DNA from 2 places in the Pseudocitrobacter faecalis genome. Region 1 is predicted to be linked to the other one. Evidence: riboswitches for the same ligand, from Rfam matches in the RefSeq annotation. Region 1 holds a riboswitch; the other holds the start of a gene.
What was found. A riboswitch is a leader RNA that binds a small molecule or an ion and turns the genes downstream of it on or off. The one in region 1 is predicted to bind cobalamin.

Region 1 (8,277 bases):
AAAAGCAGGTACAATTGCGCTCTTTTGTTCTGCCGGAGAACCGGTGTGCGTCCTGATAAATCACTCAGTCCTTTTGAAATTCGGCTATACCGCAATTACCGCGCAGTGCACGGCATCCGTATAGCCCTGGCATTTGTGCTGGCCTTTCTGATTGTACGTATCTTCGACATTCCGGAAGGATCGTGGCCGCTGATTACTCTTGTGGTTATCATGGGGCCCATCTCGTTCTGGGGAAACGTGGTGCCGCGCGCCTTCCAGCGTATTGGCGGCACTATCCTCGGCTCGGCGCTGGGCCTGATTGCGCTTAAACTTGAACTCATTTCTTTACCGCTGATGCTGATGTGGTGTGCCGGGGCAATGTTCCTGTGTGGCTGGCTGACGCTCGGTAAACGTCCCTATCAGGCGTTGCTGATTGGCATTACCCTGGGTGTGGTGGTGGGCGCCCCCCCGGGCGACCTGCATACTGCGTTGTGGCGAAGCGGCGACGTTATTTTCGGTTCGCTGCTGGCGATGCTTTTCACCGGCGTTTGGCCGCAGCGGGCGTTTATCCACTGGCGCATCCAGATGGCGACCTTTGTGACCCAATTTAATCGCCTCTATCAGGCCGGCTTTTCACCCAATCTGGTGGAGCGGCCGCATCTGGAAAAACACCTGCAAACGGTGCTTAACGATGTGGTGAAAATCCGTGGGCTGATTACGCCCGCCAGCAAAGAAACGCATATCCAGAAATCGGTATTCGAAGGCATCCAGACCGTGAGCCGCAACCTGGTGTGTATGCTTGAGCTGCAAATCAACGCGCACTGGGCGTCTCGCGAAAGCCATTTTTTAATGCTCAACGCCCATACGCTGCGCGAAACGCAGCAGATGACCCAGCAAACGTTGTTAACCATCGCCCATGCCCTGTATGAGGGTAATCCTCAGCCGGTAAAAGCGAACACCGAAAAACTCAACGAGATCGTCGATGAACTACGCCAGTTGCTGACGGAGCATAAAAGCACTCATTTGGTGGAAACGCCCATTCATGGCTACGTTTGGCTAAGCATGGAGCTGGCGCGTCAGCTTGAGCTATTATCCCTGCTTATCTGCCGCGCGCTGCGTAAATAAGCGACGAATGCAACACCTTTGACCCTGGGTTGTTTCGATTCAGCAGCGTTTAGGGTTATGATGAGGGACAGGTAAAAACCATTGTCATTAGCTTCAGCTATACGTATTGTTAATTCTATCGCTGTAGCATTTACGAATCCGAGTCTCAAATATCAGGGGTGTAAAAATGGAAACAACTAAGCCTTCATTTCAGGATGTACTGGAGTTTGTTCGTCTGTTCCGCCGTAAAAACAAACTGCAGCGTGAAATTCAGGACGTTGAGAAAAAGATCCGTGACAACCAGAAGCGTGTCCTGCTGCTGGACAACCTTAGCGACTACATCAAACCGGGCATGAGCGTTGAAGCGATTCAGGGCATCATCGCCAGCATGAAGAGCGATTACGAAGATCGCGTTGATGATTACATCATCAAAAATGCCGAAATTTCTAAAGAACGCCGCGACATCTCTAAAAAGCTGAAAGCGATGGGCGAACAGAAGGTTGCTGAGCCAAAAGCTGAGTAATTTGTCATCAGGCGGCCTCCGGGCCGCCTGAATACTATCTGACGCCGCCTTCCACCATGGGCAGCACATATTTTTGCGGCCACAGAACATTACCATCGTCCCTTTCCAGTTCCGCCATCACGGCTTCAACATCGTGTTTCGTCCTGTCGAGCATTAACCCCATCACGCTCCCGCTGTGTGCGATGCTCACGCCATACAATGCAAAACGCTCCACAATATCCAGTACGCGCTGAAAACCCGGTTTCGGCAGAATTTGCTGGCTGGCGATAGCGCTGAGCGTCGCGGCTTCTCCGAGTAGTCTGGCACAGCCTGTTTCACACGCCTGACGAGCTTTTTGCCAGGCTTGCGCTAACTGTGGCGCGCCGGCAAGGAGGGCCGCTTGTCTGTCGAGACGATGATAGTCTGCGGTTTGCAGCGTGAGTGGGCTTTCCAGTACCAGAATATCAAGCTCTGGTTGCTCTGAACCGACCGTTAGCGCATGGCCCTGATTATGATCGAACAGCGTCATCTGGCGAAAAGGCGTGCTATCGGTGGGCTCAAGGTTAACGCAAAGCTGTGCCAGCGCCTGTTCAGTCAATGTTTTATCAAAATAGCGTGCGGTGGCGACGGCAGTGGCGGCGATATCGGCAGTACTGCTGGCCATTCCTTTGGCAACCGGTATGGGGGAGTGCAGATTAATGCGCAACTGCTGGCTCCACTCCACCGGGAATTCCCACAGTGCCAGCAACTGATTGACCATTGCGCGCGTCAGCGGACGTTCATCGTCAGCCGGTTTACCGGCTCTTACTTCTACGGTGCTGTAAAGCCCAACCGGGCAGGAAATCAATTTCTCACTGCCCAGGATCCAGCCCTGAATCAGTTCCCCGCAGGATGCAGGGCATTGTGCAACGGCCACGCTGTCACCTAATTTGCCTTATTTTCCAGGTCGATATTATAAATTGAATAAATCATTGCGGCGCAATAGATTGTTTTAGCGCAAAAAGGCAACGGAGTATGAGCGCTACACTGACTCCGACATTAAGCCGACAGGTCAGACACGTTATGTGTCAGGGAAGAGGGTGTAAATCCCTCGCAGCCCCCGCTGCTGTAATGCTGACGAACCCGTAAACACCACTGATCGCAAGATTGGGAAGGACGGGGGAGGACGACGCTAAGCCAGAAGACCTGCCTGTCGGTACATATCAACAACTTCGGTGGGAAGTGGGTTGCTCAGAAGCGTGCGGTCGCAAGACCGGGAACACGCGCATCTCGACGTACCCCTACCACCCTGAGCAGGATCAGGGCATGGCGGCAAAGCATCACGCATTTATTCTGGCAGGCACCGGCAGCGGCTGTGGTAAAACCACGGTAACGCTTGGCTTGTTGAATGTGCTGAAACAGCGCGGCTGGCGGGTGCAGCCGTGGAAAGTGGGGCCTGATTATCTCGATACCGGCTGGCATACGGCAATTTCCGGCGTGGCGTCGCGTAATCTCGACAGTTTCATGATCCCTGCCCCCGCGCTGAACGCCTTGTTTAACCAACACATGCAGCATGCCGATATCGCGGTGATTGAAGGCGTGATGGGGCTGTACGATGGTCTCGGTATCGACCCCAATCAATGCAGCACCGCTGCGATGGCAAAACAGCTCGGTTGCCCGGTCATTTTGCTGGTGGACGGCAAAGCGGTCTCAACCTCGATTGCTGCAACCGTACTGGGTTTTCAGCACTTCGAACCCTCTGTGAATATCGCAGGCGTGATGGTCAATCGCGTCAACAGCGACAGCCATTTCCAGCTTCTCAAATCCGCCATCGAGCGCTACTGCGCAGTGCCAGTCATTGGTTATGTGCCCACCGTGGCGGGTATCGCCTTGCCGGAGCGGCATCTCGGTCTGGTCACGGCGCGTGAATCGGTTGTTGAACAGCAACCGTGGCAAGATTTTGCCGATACGTTGGGGCGCACGCTCGATATTGAAAAACTGCTGACGTTGAGCGAGATGAAAACCCTGCCGCAGGGCGAATGGCCGCCGATGCCCTCAGTGGACGAAGATGAGCGCCTGACGCTCGCGCTGGCGGATGATGAAGCCTTTAACTTCTACTACCCGGACAACATTGCGCTGCTTGAACGTGCAGGCGTCGATATTGTCCGTTTTAGCCCGCTCCACGATGACGTACTGCCAGAATGCCAGATGATTTGGCTCGGCGGCGGGTATCCGGAGCTGCACGCGAAGGCGCTGGCGGCCAATCAGCCAATGCTCAATCAGTTGCGCCAGGCCCATGCACGCGGGGTGGCAATCTACGCCGAATGCGGCGGCCTGATGTATCTGGGCACTTCGCTGGAAGATGCGCAGGGCGATACTCATCTGATGGCGAATATCATTCCCGGTCACAGCAAAATGGGCAAACGGCTGACGCGCTTTGGCTACTGTGAAGCGCAGGCGCAGGAAAACACCCTGCTGGCGGCAGCGGGAGAATGGCTTCGCGGGCACGAATTTCACTACTCCGATTTCACGCCGGAAATGCCGGCAGTGCTGGATTGCCGCAAAATACGCGACGGGAACGTCCTGCAAACCTGGTCTGGCGGCTGGCAGGTGGGTAACACCTTCGCCAGCTATCTGCATATTCATTTCGCCCAGCGCCCGATGATGCTCACGCATTGGTTGAATGCCGCAAGGAGCGTCCAATGACTCTGCTTGCCTGGTGCATCGCCTGGATCCTCGACCTGCTTATCGGTGATCCGCAAAGTTGGCCTCACCCGGTGCGCTGGATGGGCGCGCTCATTAACCGCGTACAAAAAACAGTGCGCCGCTATTGTCACAGTGACCGCGCGTTGCGGATTGGCGGCGGTGTGATGTGGCTGGTGGTGGTCGGCCTGAGCTGGGCTGTCGCCTGGGGCGCGCTGGCGCTGGCTTACGCGTTACATCCGTGGCTAGGCTGGACGGTGGAGGTTTGGATGATCTTCACGGTACTGGCCGGGCGCTGCCTGGCGAATGCAGCCCGCGACGTTGAACAGCCGCTGCGCGCGGGTGATTTAGCGCAAAGCCGGATAAAACTGTCGTGGATTGTGGGGCGGGATACCTCGCAGCTTCAACCTGCGCAAATCAACCGTGCGGTGGTTGAAACCGTCGCCGAAAACAGCGTTGACGGGATCATCGCGCCGCTCTTCTTCCTGCTGCTTGGCGGTGCGCCGCTGGCGATGGCTTATAAAGCGGTGAATACGCTGGATTCCATGGTCGGCTACAAACATGAAAAATACCGCGCGATTGGCATGGTGAGCGCCCGGCTGGACGACGTCGCCAACTTTATTCCCGCGCGCCTGAGCTGGTTGCTGCTCAGCGCCGCCGCTCTTCTTTGCCGCGCCAACGCCGCTGCCGCGTTACGCATTGGCTGGCGCGATCGCCATAACCACAGCAGCCCCAACTGCGCATGGTCTGAAGCGACCGTCGCCGGGGCGCTGGGTATCCGCCTGGGCGGCCCGAATGACTATTTTGGCGAGCGTGTTGAGAAGCCGTGGATCGGTGACGAGCAACGCGACATCGCCGTAGATGATATTTCCCGAACGATTCGACTGATGTGGGTAGCTTCCACGCTGGCGCTGGTGCTGTTTATGGCAGCCCGGTGGCTGGTGATGGGCGCGGCCTGAGGAGTAGCACATGGATTACATTCGCCAGCCGCAGGCCATTGAGGCGAAAAGCTTTGACATTATCGGCGAGATTATTCGCGAAACGCGGCCCGATTATCAGTTTGCCAGCCCGCTCCATGAAGCCATCGTCAAACGGGTAATCCACACCACCGCTGATTTTGAGTGGCTGGATATCCTGTGGTTTTCCCCGGATGCGCTGGCGCGTCTGACGGCGGCCCTGAGTCGCCCTTGCACGCTCTACACCGACACTACCATGGCGCTATCGGGGATTAACAAGCCGCTACTGGCAAGCTTTGGCGGCGAATGTCGCTGCTACATCAGCGACCCGCGCGTGGTGCGCGAAGCCAACGCGCAGGGCATGACCCGCTCGATGGCTGCCGTGGATATCGCTGTGCGCGAAGAGGGGGAGAAAGTCTTTGTCTTCGGCAATGCGCCGACCGCGCTGTTCCGCCTGCTGGAGCTGAACGTGCCGGTGAGCGGCGTGGTGGGCGTGCCGGTTGGGTTTGTCGGTGCCGCGGAATCCAAAGACGCGCTGACTCATAGTGCGCTGCCCGCCATTGCCGCGCTGGGGCGTAAGGGCGGCAGCAACGTGGCGGCGGCGATAGTGAACGCCATTCTCTACCACCTGCGGGATGCACAATGAGCGACGCCGCGTTTGACGCTCCGGTCTGGCACAACGGTAAACCGCTGCGCAAAGGGTACACCACCGGTTCCTGCGCCACCGCCGCCGCGAAAGTGGCGGCGCTGATGGTGCTGCGCCAGCACATTATTCATCAGGTCTCGATCGTGACGCCCTCTGGCGTGACGCTCAATCTGAACGTTGAAGTGCCGCAAATTGAAGGGCAACAGGCGGTGGCGGCGATCCGTAAAGACGGCGGTGATGATGTCGATGCCACTCACGGCATGCTGATTTTTGCCCGCGTGACGCTCAACGACAGCGGCGAAATCGTCTTACGCGGCGGGGAGGGCGTGGGCACCGTAACCCGCAAAGGTGTGGGCCTGCCGCTCGGCAGCGCGGCGATTAACCGTACGCCGCGTCAGACCATCGAAGCTGCCGTTCGCGAGGCGATTGGCCCGGCACGCGGCGCAGATGTCGAGATTTTTGCGCCGGAAGGCGAAGCGCGGGCGCAGAAAACCTACAACGCCCGGCTCGGCATTCTGGGCGGCATCTCGATTCTCGGCACGACCGGTATCGTCACGCCAATGTCGGAAGAAAGCTGGAAACGCTCGCTGTCGCTGGAGCTGGAAATCAAGCGCGCCGCGGGCCTCACCCACGTGGTACTGGTGCCGGGCAATCATGGCGAACGTTTTGTCCGCGAACAACTTGGCATTGATAGCGACGTGGTGGTCACCATGAGCAACTTTGTCGGCTATATGCTGGATGAAGCCGTGCGCCTGGGGTTCCGGCACATTGTGTTGATTGGTCACCCCGGCAAACTGATCAAAATTGCCGCCGGGATTTTCCATACCCACAGCCATATTGCCGATGCGCGGATGGAAACGCTGGTGGCGCATCTGGCGCTGCTTGGCGCGCCGCTGGAACTGCTGACGCAGGTGAGCGATTGCGATACCACCGAGGCGGCGATGGAGCACATTGACGCCTTTGGTTATCAGCGCATCTACAACTATCTTGCCGAACGGATTTGCCTGCGGGTGCAGCAAAAACTGCGTTTTACCAAAACGCCGCCCGTGTGCGACGCCATCATGTTTGCCTTTGACAACCAGGTGCTGGGCAGCAATCGCCCGGTCAAAGCGATCGTGGAGGCGCTGCAATGCTAACGGTCATAGGCATGGGGCCTGCCGGGTTAACGCTTATCACACCGCTGGCAAGCGAGGCTATCGCGCAGGCGCAGGTGCTGGTTGGGGCAAAACGTCATCTGGCGCAGTGTCCTGGGTTTACGGGCGAGCAGCGCCCGATTGATGCAGATATTCCGCAGCTGCTGGCGTGGATTACCGCGCATTGGCAGAAAAACATCGTGGTGCTGGCTTCCGGCGACCCGCTTTTTTACGGCATCGGCACGCGAATGGTGGCCCACTTTGGCCGCGAAAACGTGCGTGTCGTGCCGGGGATCAGCGCGGTGCAGTATCTGTGCGCCCGCGCAGGAGTAGATATGAACGAGATGTGGCTCACCAGTAGCCACGGGCGAGAGGTGTCGTTTGATGAACTGGCTCGACACCGCAAAGTGGCGATGGTGACCGATAGCCGCTGTGGCCCTCGCGACATCGCGCAACAGCTTGTGGCAAGAGGAAAAGGGCACCGCTGGATGGTGATTGGGGAACATCTGGCGATGGAAAATGAACAGATCCACTGGCTGCGCGTCAGTGAGGTCAATGCCGACTACGGCATGAACACGGTGGTGATCCTCGATGAAAGATGAACTGTTTCTGCGCGGCGAGAAGGTGCCGATGACCAAGGAGGCCGTGCGGGCGCTGGCCTTATCGAAACTGGATTTACATCACGCCCGCCATTTTATTGATGTGGGAGCGGGCACTGGCAGCGTCTGCATTGAAGCGGCGCTTCACTTCCCGGCGCTAAAGATTACTGCTATCGAACGCAACCCGGCCGCACTGGCGCTGATGGCGCAAAACTGCCGCCATTTTGCTTGTGAAAATATTGTGCGCATCCAGGCCGATGCGCCTGTGGTGGTGGACGAAAAGGCCGACGCTATTTTTATCGGCGGCAGCGGCGGGAATCTGGTGTCGCTGATTGGCTGGGCGCTTGAACAGCTGCATCCCGCGGGTCGTCTGGTGATGACCTTTATTTTGCAGGAAAACCTTAATGCCGCGCTGGCACATCTGCATCAGCGCGGCATTGCTTCGCTGGATTGCCAACAGATTCAGGTTTCCGCCCTGAGCCCGCTCGGTAGCGGCCACTATTTCAAAGCCAACAACCCCGTCTATGTCATTGCCTGTCAGAAGGAAGAAGCGCATGTCTGAAACATTCGATCCACGCTGCGTCTGGTTCGTCGGCGCAGGGCCGGGTGACCGGGAACTGATCACCCTCAAAGGCTACCGTCTGTTGCAGCAGGCGCAGGTGGTGATTTACGCCGG
Region 2 (8,277 bases), 3.0 Mb from region 1:
CTCCCATCGGGAGAGGGGCTAGTCCGTGTAACCTTTTGCTCGATCGGTTCCCTCTCCCTGTGGGAGAGGGCTAGGGTGAGGGGTTACGCCCAAAAAAAATGCGGACCTGAGGGTCCGCAAACGTTCACGTTGGCTTTAGTTATTTCGAGTTTGAGAGAAACTCTGCGAAACATCACGGTGACTTCAAGGGTTAAGGAGGTACCGTTCCGTTTCTGTGTTGCATTATTGAACAGAAAGCTTGATAGGGATAATCGTTCGTTGCTATTCTATCTATCGCCGCGAACTATCGTGGCAATGGAGGATGAATAATGAATATTCGTGATCTTGAATACCTGGTCGCGTTAGCCGAACACCGGCATTTCCGTCGGGCGGCAGACTCGTGCCATGTCAGTCAGCCAACGCTGAGTGGGCAGATCCGCAAGCTGGAAGATGAGCTGGGCGTGATGTTGCTGGAACGCACCAGCCGTAAAGTGCTTTTCACCCAGGCAGGCTTGCTGCTGGTGGATCAGGCGCGCACGGTGCTGCGTGAGGTCAAAGTGCTCAAGGAAATGGCAAGCCAGCAGGGAGAGACCATGTCCGGTCCGCTGCATATCGGTTTGATTCCGACGGTTGGGCCGTACCTGCTGCCGCACATTATCCCAATGCTTCACCAGACTTTCCCAAAACTCGAAATGTACCTGCATGAAGCGCAAACGCATCAACTGCTGGCACAGCTCGACAGCGGTAAGCTGGATTGCGCCATTCTGGCGCTGGTGAAAGAGAGCGAGGCGTTTATCGAAGTGCCTCTGTTTGATGAGCCAATGATGCTGGCGATCTATGAAGATCACCCGTGGGCCGAACGCGATCGCGTGCCGATGTCCGATCTGGCGGGGGAAAAACTGCTGATGCTGGAAGATGGTCACTGTCTGCGTGACCAGGCGCTCGGGTTCTGTTTTGAAGCGGGCGCTGATGAAGATACGCATTTCCGGGCAACCAGCCTCGAAACGCTGCGTAATATGGTGGCGGCAGGCAGCGGTATTACGCTGTTACCGGCACTGGCTGTGCCGCAGGAACGTCGCCGTGATGGCGTGATCTATCTGCCGTGCATTAAGCCAGAACCTCGCCGCACCGTGGGCCTTGTTTATCGTCCGGGATCACCCCTGCGCAGTCGCTATGAGCAACTGGCAGAGGCTATTCGTGGCACGATGGAAGGTCACTTCGACGAGAAAGCGTTACCAAAGGCGGTTTAAACCATTAAGCGCCGCTACCCGATAGGCTTCGGCCATGGTCGGGTAGTTAAAGGTGGTGTTAACAAAGTACTCGATAGTGTTACCGCCGCCTTTTTGCTCCATGATTGCCTGGCCGATGTGAATAATCTCCGCCGCGCGTTCGCCAAAGCAGTGAATACCCAGAATCTCTTTCGTCTCCCGGTGGAACAGAATTTTCAGCGTTCCCACGTTCATGCCGACTATCTGCGCGCGCGCCAGGTGTTTAAACTGTGCCCGACCCACTTCATACGGTACTTTCATCGCCGTCAGTTGCTGTTCGGTTTTGCCCACAGAACTGATTTCCGGAATGGTGTAAATCCCGGTTGGAATGTCTTCAACCAGGTGCGCCGTCGCTTCGCCTTTTACCATCGCGTGCGCGGCAATGCGACCCTGATCGTAAGCAGCAGACGCCAGGCTCGGATAACCAATCACGTCGCCCACCGCGTAAATGTGCGGCAGGGCCGTCTGGTACATGCTGTTCACTTTTAACTGACCGCGGCTGTCACACTGCAGGCCGATGTTCTCCAGCGCCAGCGAATCAGTATTCCCGGTGCGTCCATTGGCATACAGCAGGCAGTCAGCTTTCAATTTCTTGCCGGATTTCAGGTGCATGATGACACCGTCGTCCAGACCTTCAATTTTCTCGTACTCTTCGTTGTGGCGAATGACCACACCGCTGTTCCAGAAATGATAAGAGAGCGAGTCCGACATCTCCTGGTCGAGGAACGCCAGCAGACGGTCACGGGTGTTGATCAAATCAACTTTGACGTCCATTCCACGGAAAATGGAGGCATACTCACAGCCAATTACCCCCGCGCCGTAGATAATGACGTGGCGAGGTTCGTGATGCAGGCTGAGGATTGAGTCGCTGTCGTAAATGCGCGGATGGCTGAAGTCGACGTCGGCGGGGCGGTAGGGGCGCGAGCCGCAGGCGATAACGAATTTTTCCGCCGTCAGCGTTTCGACCGAGCCGTCCGGGCACTCCAGCGCCAGCGTATGTTCGTCAACGAAATGCGCGTTGCCCTGCAAAATTTCGCAGTGATTACGCTCATAAAAGCCCTGACGCATGCGAGTCTGCTGATTAATCACGCTGTCAGCATGGTTCAGAATGTCGGCGAAAGAGGAGCGGAGAAGTCGGGTGTGGTCGCTGTAAAGGGGGTTCTGGTTGAATTCAATAATGCGGCTAACGGCATGACGAAGTGCTTTTGAGGGGATGGTGCCCCAGTGGGTACATCCGCCGCCGACATTATGATAACGCTCAATAACGGCGACACGCGCTCCCTGTTTCACCAGACCCATCGCAGCGCCTTCGCCGCCGGGGCCGGAACCAATTACTATTGCATCATAATCGTAGGAATTTGGCATGGTAAGGCTTACCTGTTCTTATACATAAAAGCAACAGAATCATAACATCTTCACTGTGATAACCCAATTATCATTGTGCTTTTTTCATGCAAAAGAGCATAAATCGCCCGTAAACAATCATTCACAAAGCAGTGTAAGTCGATTAGTTTTAATCTCTGGTATAGTGCCAACAAGGCATTTGGAAGGATTCAATCATCGTGATGGGCGTTAGAGCGCAACAAAAAGAAAAAACCAGGCGTTCGCTGGTGGAAGCAGCATTTAGTCAACTGAGTGCTGAGCGAAGCTTTGCCAGCCTGAGTCTGCGTGAAGTGGCTCGCGAAGCGGGCATTGCGCCAACCTCTTTTTACCGACATTTTCGTGACGTCGATGAATTGGGGCTGACGATGGTGGACGAAAGCGGCCTGATGCTGCGTCAGTTGATGCGTCAGGCGCGTCAGCGTATCGCCAAAGGCGGCAGCGTGATCCGTACTTCCGTGTCGACATTTATGGAGTTCATTGGGAATAACCCTAACGCTTTTCGCCTGCTTTTGCGCGAACGTTCCGGTACGTCTGCGGCGTTTCGTGCTGCGGTCGCGCGTGAAATTCAGCACTTCATCGCGGAACTTGCCGACTATCTGGAAATCGAAAACCATATGCCACGCGCCTTTACCGAGGCACAGGCAGAAGCGATGGTGACGATTGTCTTTAGCGCAGGCGCAGAAGCGTTAGATGTCACGCCGGAACAGCGCCGCCAGCTGGAAGAACGACTGGTGCTGCAATTGCGCATGATCTCGAAAGGCGCGTATTACTGGTATCGTCGCGAACAGGAAAAAACGACACATCATTCCGAATAAGGTGGAAGACGAGCAATGAAACAGTCAGGACAAGATAAAGGAACGCTGTTGCTGGCGCTGATCGCTGGCTTATCAATTAACGGAACTTTTGCGGCGCTGTTTAGCTCCATTGTGCCGTTCTCTGTATTCCCAATTATTGCGCTGGTGCTGACGGTGTACTGTCTGCATCAGCGGTATCAGAATCGCACGATGCCGGTGGGGTTGCCTGGCCTGGCTGCGGCCTGCTTTATTTTGGGCGTGCTGTTATACAGCACCGTGGTGCGCGCGGAATATCCGGATATCGGCTCTAACTTCCTGCCAGCGGTGCTGTCGGTGATTCTGGTTTTCTGGATTGGCGTGAAAATGCGAAATCGGAAACACGAGGTTGCTGAATAACATGTGTTGTTTGCCGGATAAAGCGCTTACGCCGCCTCCGGCAAGACAAGGGTATTATTTCTTCGTTAGCAGAACGCCGCACTCCATATGGTGCGTATACGGGAACTGATCAAACAGCGCCAGACGTTCTACATTGTGCGTCTGGCCTAACGTTTCCAGGTTCTGACAGAGGGTTTCCGGGTTGCAGGAGATGTACAGAATACGCGGATACGCCTGCACCATTTTCTCGGTTTCGCTGTCCAGCCCGCTGCGCGGCGGATCGACGAAAATCGTTTCACACTGATAACTTTTTAAATCAATGCCCTGCAAACGGTTAAATTCCCGCACGCCGTTCATCGCCTGGGTAAACTCTTCCGCCGACATGCGAATAATCTGCACGTTATCAATGTGGTTTGCCGCAATGTTGTATTGCGCGGCGGCGACGGACGGCTTGGCAATTTCGGTGGCCAGCACCCGGTCAAAGTTGCGCGCCAGCGCCAGCGAGAAGTTACCGTTCCCGCAGTAGAGCTCCAGCAAATCACCCGTAGAATTTTTCGTGGCGTTGAGCGCCCACTCCAGCATTTGCACGTTCATTGCCGCGTTCGGCTGGGTAAAGCTGTTTTCCACCTGACGGTAGATCATCTCTTTCCCGGCTACCGGCAGGCGTTCGTCGATATAGTCTTGATCCAGCGCGATTTTCGTTTTCGTCGCGCGGCCGATGATATGGACGTTCAGGTTCTGCGCGCGCAGGGCGTCGCGCAGCGCTTGCGCCTCGGCACGCCACGCGTCGTCGAGCTTTTTATGGTACAGCAGAGAAACGATCGCCTGATTGCTTTGCGTAGACAGGTAATCAATCTGGAACAGCTTGTGGCGCAGCGTGTGGTTATTACGCACGCCGTCCAGCATGGCGGTCATCAGCGTATTGATGAGCTCACTGGCCGCCGGGAAAGAATCCACGCGGATGCGGCTTTTGGTCTGCTGATCAAAAATGATGTGGTACAGGTCGTCACCCTCATGCCAGATACGAAATTCCGCACGCATGCGGTAATGACTGACTGGCGAGCGAAACACCTCCGGAACCGGCGCATTGAACGGGGCCATCATCGTTTGCAGACGGACCACTTTCTCGGCCAGCTGCGCTTCGTATTGCTCGGTAGGAAGGTGTTCGGGGGTCATGATGCATCCTGAATAATAAAAGTACGCGGGGATTGTAGGGCCTGCTCAGGGGATGTCCAGCGATTGATGTTCTTCGAAATCGTAATAGCAGTCTGGACATCTATATGTAACTAAATGTAGCATCCGGGTTCCGGTCCTGTGAGTTAAAAGGGAATCCAGTGAAAATCTGGGGCTGACGCGCAGCGGTAAGGAGTGGTGGGATGAACGCATTTTGCAGACACTGCCTGAAAAGGTGGGAAGTCCTCATCCGGTAAACGCCCCCAAGCCCGAAGACCTGCCGGGTGACGTCGCACTGGGTTTTCATCATCGCGGGCTATTGATGAAACCGGCGGCATCCTTATTCTATTGTGGATGCTTTAACAATGATTAAAAAAACTTCGCTGATGACGGCGTTATCCGTCTCGGCTTTTTCCGTTTGGGCGCAGGACAGCACTACAGACACGCTCGTCGTAACAGCCAGTCGTTTCCAGCAGCCGGTCAATACCGTTCTCGCGCCGATGGATGTCGTCACCCGAGATGACATCGACCGCTGGCAGGCCAAAAATCTTAATGATGTGATGCGTCGTCTGCCGGGCGTCGATATCGCACAATATGGCGGGATGGGGCAGAGTTCTTCGCTCTTTATCCGCGGCACTGAAACCAGGCAGGTTTTGGTGCTGGTCGATGGCATTCCGATGACCCGCCCTGGTATCTCTAATAACCCCGACCTTAACCAGATTCCGCTTTCGTTAGTTCAGCGCGTAGAGTACATCCGTGGGCCGCGCTCGGCGATTTATGGTTCCGGTGCGATGGGGGGGGTTATCAACATCATTACCCACTCTGACGAGGAACAATCGAAAATTTCCGCCAGCATGGGCTCTAAAGGCTACCAACAATATGATGGCACATTGCGTCAGCGCTTTGGCGATACGGTAGCGACGGTGGCGGGCTCTTATGAAACCACCAAAGGATTTGATGTGCAGCCGGGCTCGACCTGGAACCACGATAACGATCGCGATGGCTTCCGCAATAAAACCTTCTGGGGAAGCCTGGAGCATAAATTCAACGATAGCTTCGATGGCTTCTTCCGTGGCCACAGCTATACCAATAATGTGGATTACGACCTGGGAAGCCCACCGTACTCACCAGCATACAGTGCGGATGAAGAGCAACTGTATAACCAGACCTGGGATACCGGCCTGCGATTCCATTCCGGAATCTACTCTTCGGAGCTTATCGCCAGCTATCAGAAGGTGAAGGACTATAACTACAGTAGTATTTATGGTCGTTATAAAGACGGCACAGCGCTTGACCGCATGACCCAACGTAACCTCCAGTGGGGGAACAACCTGATTGTCGGACATGGCTCGGTAAGTGCCGGGGTGGACTGGCAGCAACAGCGTTTGACTTCGTCGGATACGGCGATATCTGATACCTATAAGCGCGACAATACCGGGCTTTATCTCACCGGGCAGCAGCAGTTTGGTGACGTGACGCTGGAAGCATCGGGCCGTGAAGATCACGATGAGCAGTTTGGCTGGCACGGTACCTGGCAAACGGCGGCGGGCTGGCAGTTCGTCGAGAACTATAAAGTGACGTTATCGTACGGTACTGGTTTCCTGGCGCCATCGTTAGGTCAGCAGTTTGGTTCGACACGCTTTGGTATTAGTTCGAATCCGGACCTGAAACCGGAAGAATCGAAACAGTGGGAAGCGGGGCTGGAAGGTTTGACCGGGCCGCTGGACTGGCGTTTGTCAGCGTATCACTACAAGATTTCTAATCTGATTACCTACTATTCCGATCCGGTTACCTATGACGGAGAGTACGCTAACATTAACTCGGCGACCATTAAGGGTGTGGAGTGGACCGGTAGTTTTGATACGGGGATCGTTAATCATCGTGTGACGCTGCAATATATGGATCCGCGTAACGACGAGAATGATGAAGTGCTGGCGCGCCGCTCTAAGCGTCAGGCGAAATATCAGCTTGACTGGACAATGTTTGATGTGGCTATGGATGTGTCGTGGCAGTACTACGGTCGCCGCTACGATAACAACACGTCGCAATACAATCCGAAACAGCAGGTTTTACCGAGCTACAGCACGGTTGATGTTTCCGCGTCATATCCAGTCACCTCACAGCTCACAGTTCGTGGTAAAATAGCCAACCTGTTCGATAAAGATTACGAGACAGTTTATGGCTACCAAACTGCAGGACGGGAATACACCTTGTCTGGCAGCTACACCTTCTGAACCACGGCCTACCGTACTGGTGTTTGACTCCGGTGTCGGTGGGTTGTCGGTCTATGATGAGGTCCGTCAACTTTTGCCGGACCTTCATTACATCTACACCTTCGATAACGTTGCCTTTCCTTATGGGGAAAAAAGCGAAGCGTTCATTGTTGAGCGCGTGGTTGAGATTGTGACCGCCGTTCAGCAACGTTATCCGCTCTCCCTGGCGATTATCGCCTGCAACACTGCAAGCACCGTTTCATTGCCGGCCCTGCGTGAGAAGTTTGCCTTCCCGGTGGTCGGTGTGGTGCCGGCCATTAAGCCGGCGGCGCGTTTATCGGCGAACCGTATTGTCGGCTTGCTGGCAACGCGTGGCACGGTGAAGCGTTCTTATACGCATGAACTCATCGCTCGTTTTGCCAATGAATGCAAAATCGAAATGCTGGGTTCGGCAGAGCTGGTGGAGCTGGCGGAAGCGAAACTGCATGGCGATCCGGTTTCACTGGATGAGCTGCGTCGTATTCTGCGCCCGTGGCTGCGGATGCAGGAGCCGCCGGATACGGTTGTGCTCGGTTGTACGCATTTCCCGCTGCTGCGTGATGAACTGCTGCAGGTGCTCCCGGAAGGCACGCGGATGATCGATTCCGGCGCGGCGATTGCGCGTCGCACGGCCTGGCTGCTGGAGCATGAAGCGCCAGATGCGAAATCGACGGAAGAGAATAAAGCGTTTTGTATGGCACTGACCGACGAAACTGTACGACTTTTACCCGTCTTACAGCGTTACGGCTTCGAAACGCTTGAAAAACTGCCAGTTTAAACCGGTTTTGCTCAAAAAAGAGACGGTTGAAAAGTTTTTTTTAAACAGGGGTTGTCAACGTCTCAGAACTCCCTATAATGCGCCTCCACTGACACGGAACAACGGCACGCAAGCCGCCGGGTCAGCGAGGTTCTTAAGAGAACTTCAGCAGAGAAAAGTGAAATAAAACTTGACTCTGTAGCGGGATGGCTTAATATGCACACCCCGCGCCGCTGAGAAAAAGCGAAGCGGCACTGCTCTTTAACAATTTATCAGACAATCTGTGTGGGCACTCA

Region 2: linked by a shared signal. The riboswitch ahead of btuB (TonB-dependent vitamin B12 receptor BtuB) and the one ahead of ACOXYR_RS06830 (cobyrinic acid a,c-diamide synthase CobB) in region 1 are both predicted to bind cobalamin.

What each region holds. Positions count from the first base shown of each region.
Region 1 covers NZ_CBDDNJ010000002.1:1,325,684-1,333,960, forward strand. The annotation lists gene ACOXYR_RS06815 (FUSC family protein) at 46-1,104, shown strand; gene ACOXYR_RS06820 (DUF496 family protein) at 1,271-1,606, shown strand; gene ACOXYR_RS06825 (GHMP family kinase ATP-binding protein) at 1,641-2,501, opposite strand; cobalamin riboswitch at 2,617-2,792, shown strand; gene ACOXYR_RS06830 (cobyrinic acid a,c-diamide synthase CobB) at 2,891-4,270, shown strand; gene cbiB (adenosylcobinamide-phosphate synthase CbiB) at 4,267-5,226, shown strand; gene ACOXYR_RS06840 (cobalt-precorrin-8 methylmutase) at 5,237-5,869, shown strand; gene cbiD (cobalt-precorrin-5B (C(1))-methyltransferase CbiD) at 5,866-7,005, shown strand; gene ACOXYR_RS06850 (cobalt-precorrin-7 (C(5))-methyltransferase) at 6,999-7,604, shown strand; gene ACOXYR_RS06855 (decarboxylating cobalt-precorrin-6B (C(15))-methyltransferase) at 7,594-8,163, shown strand; gene ACOXYR_RS06860 (cobalt-precorrin-4 methyltransferase) at 8,156-8,277, shown strand, end outside.
Region 2 covers NZ_CBDDNJ010000002.1:4,329,427-4,337,703, reverse strand. The annotation lists gene oxyR (DNA-binding transcriptional regulator OxyR) at 309-1,229, shown strand; gene sthA (Si-specific NAD(P)(+) transhydrogenase) at 1,212-2,612, opposite strand; gene fabR (HTH-type transcriptional repressor FabR) at 2,810-3,445, shown strand; gene ACOXYR_RS20990 (YijD family membrane protein) at 3,461-3,820, shown strand; gene trmA (tRNA (uridine(54)-C5)-methyltransferase TrmA) at 3,875-4,975, opposite strand; cobalamin riboswitch at 5,090-5,271, shown strand; gene btuB (TonB-dependent vitamin B12 receptor BtuB) at 5,338-7,206, shown strand; gene murI (glutamate racemase) at 7,151-8,002, shown strand.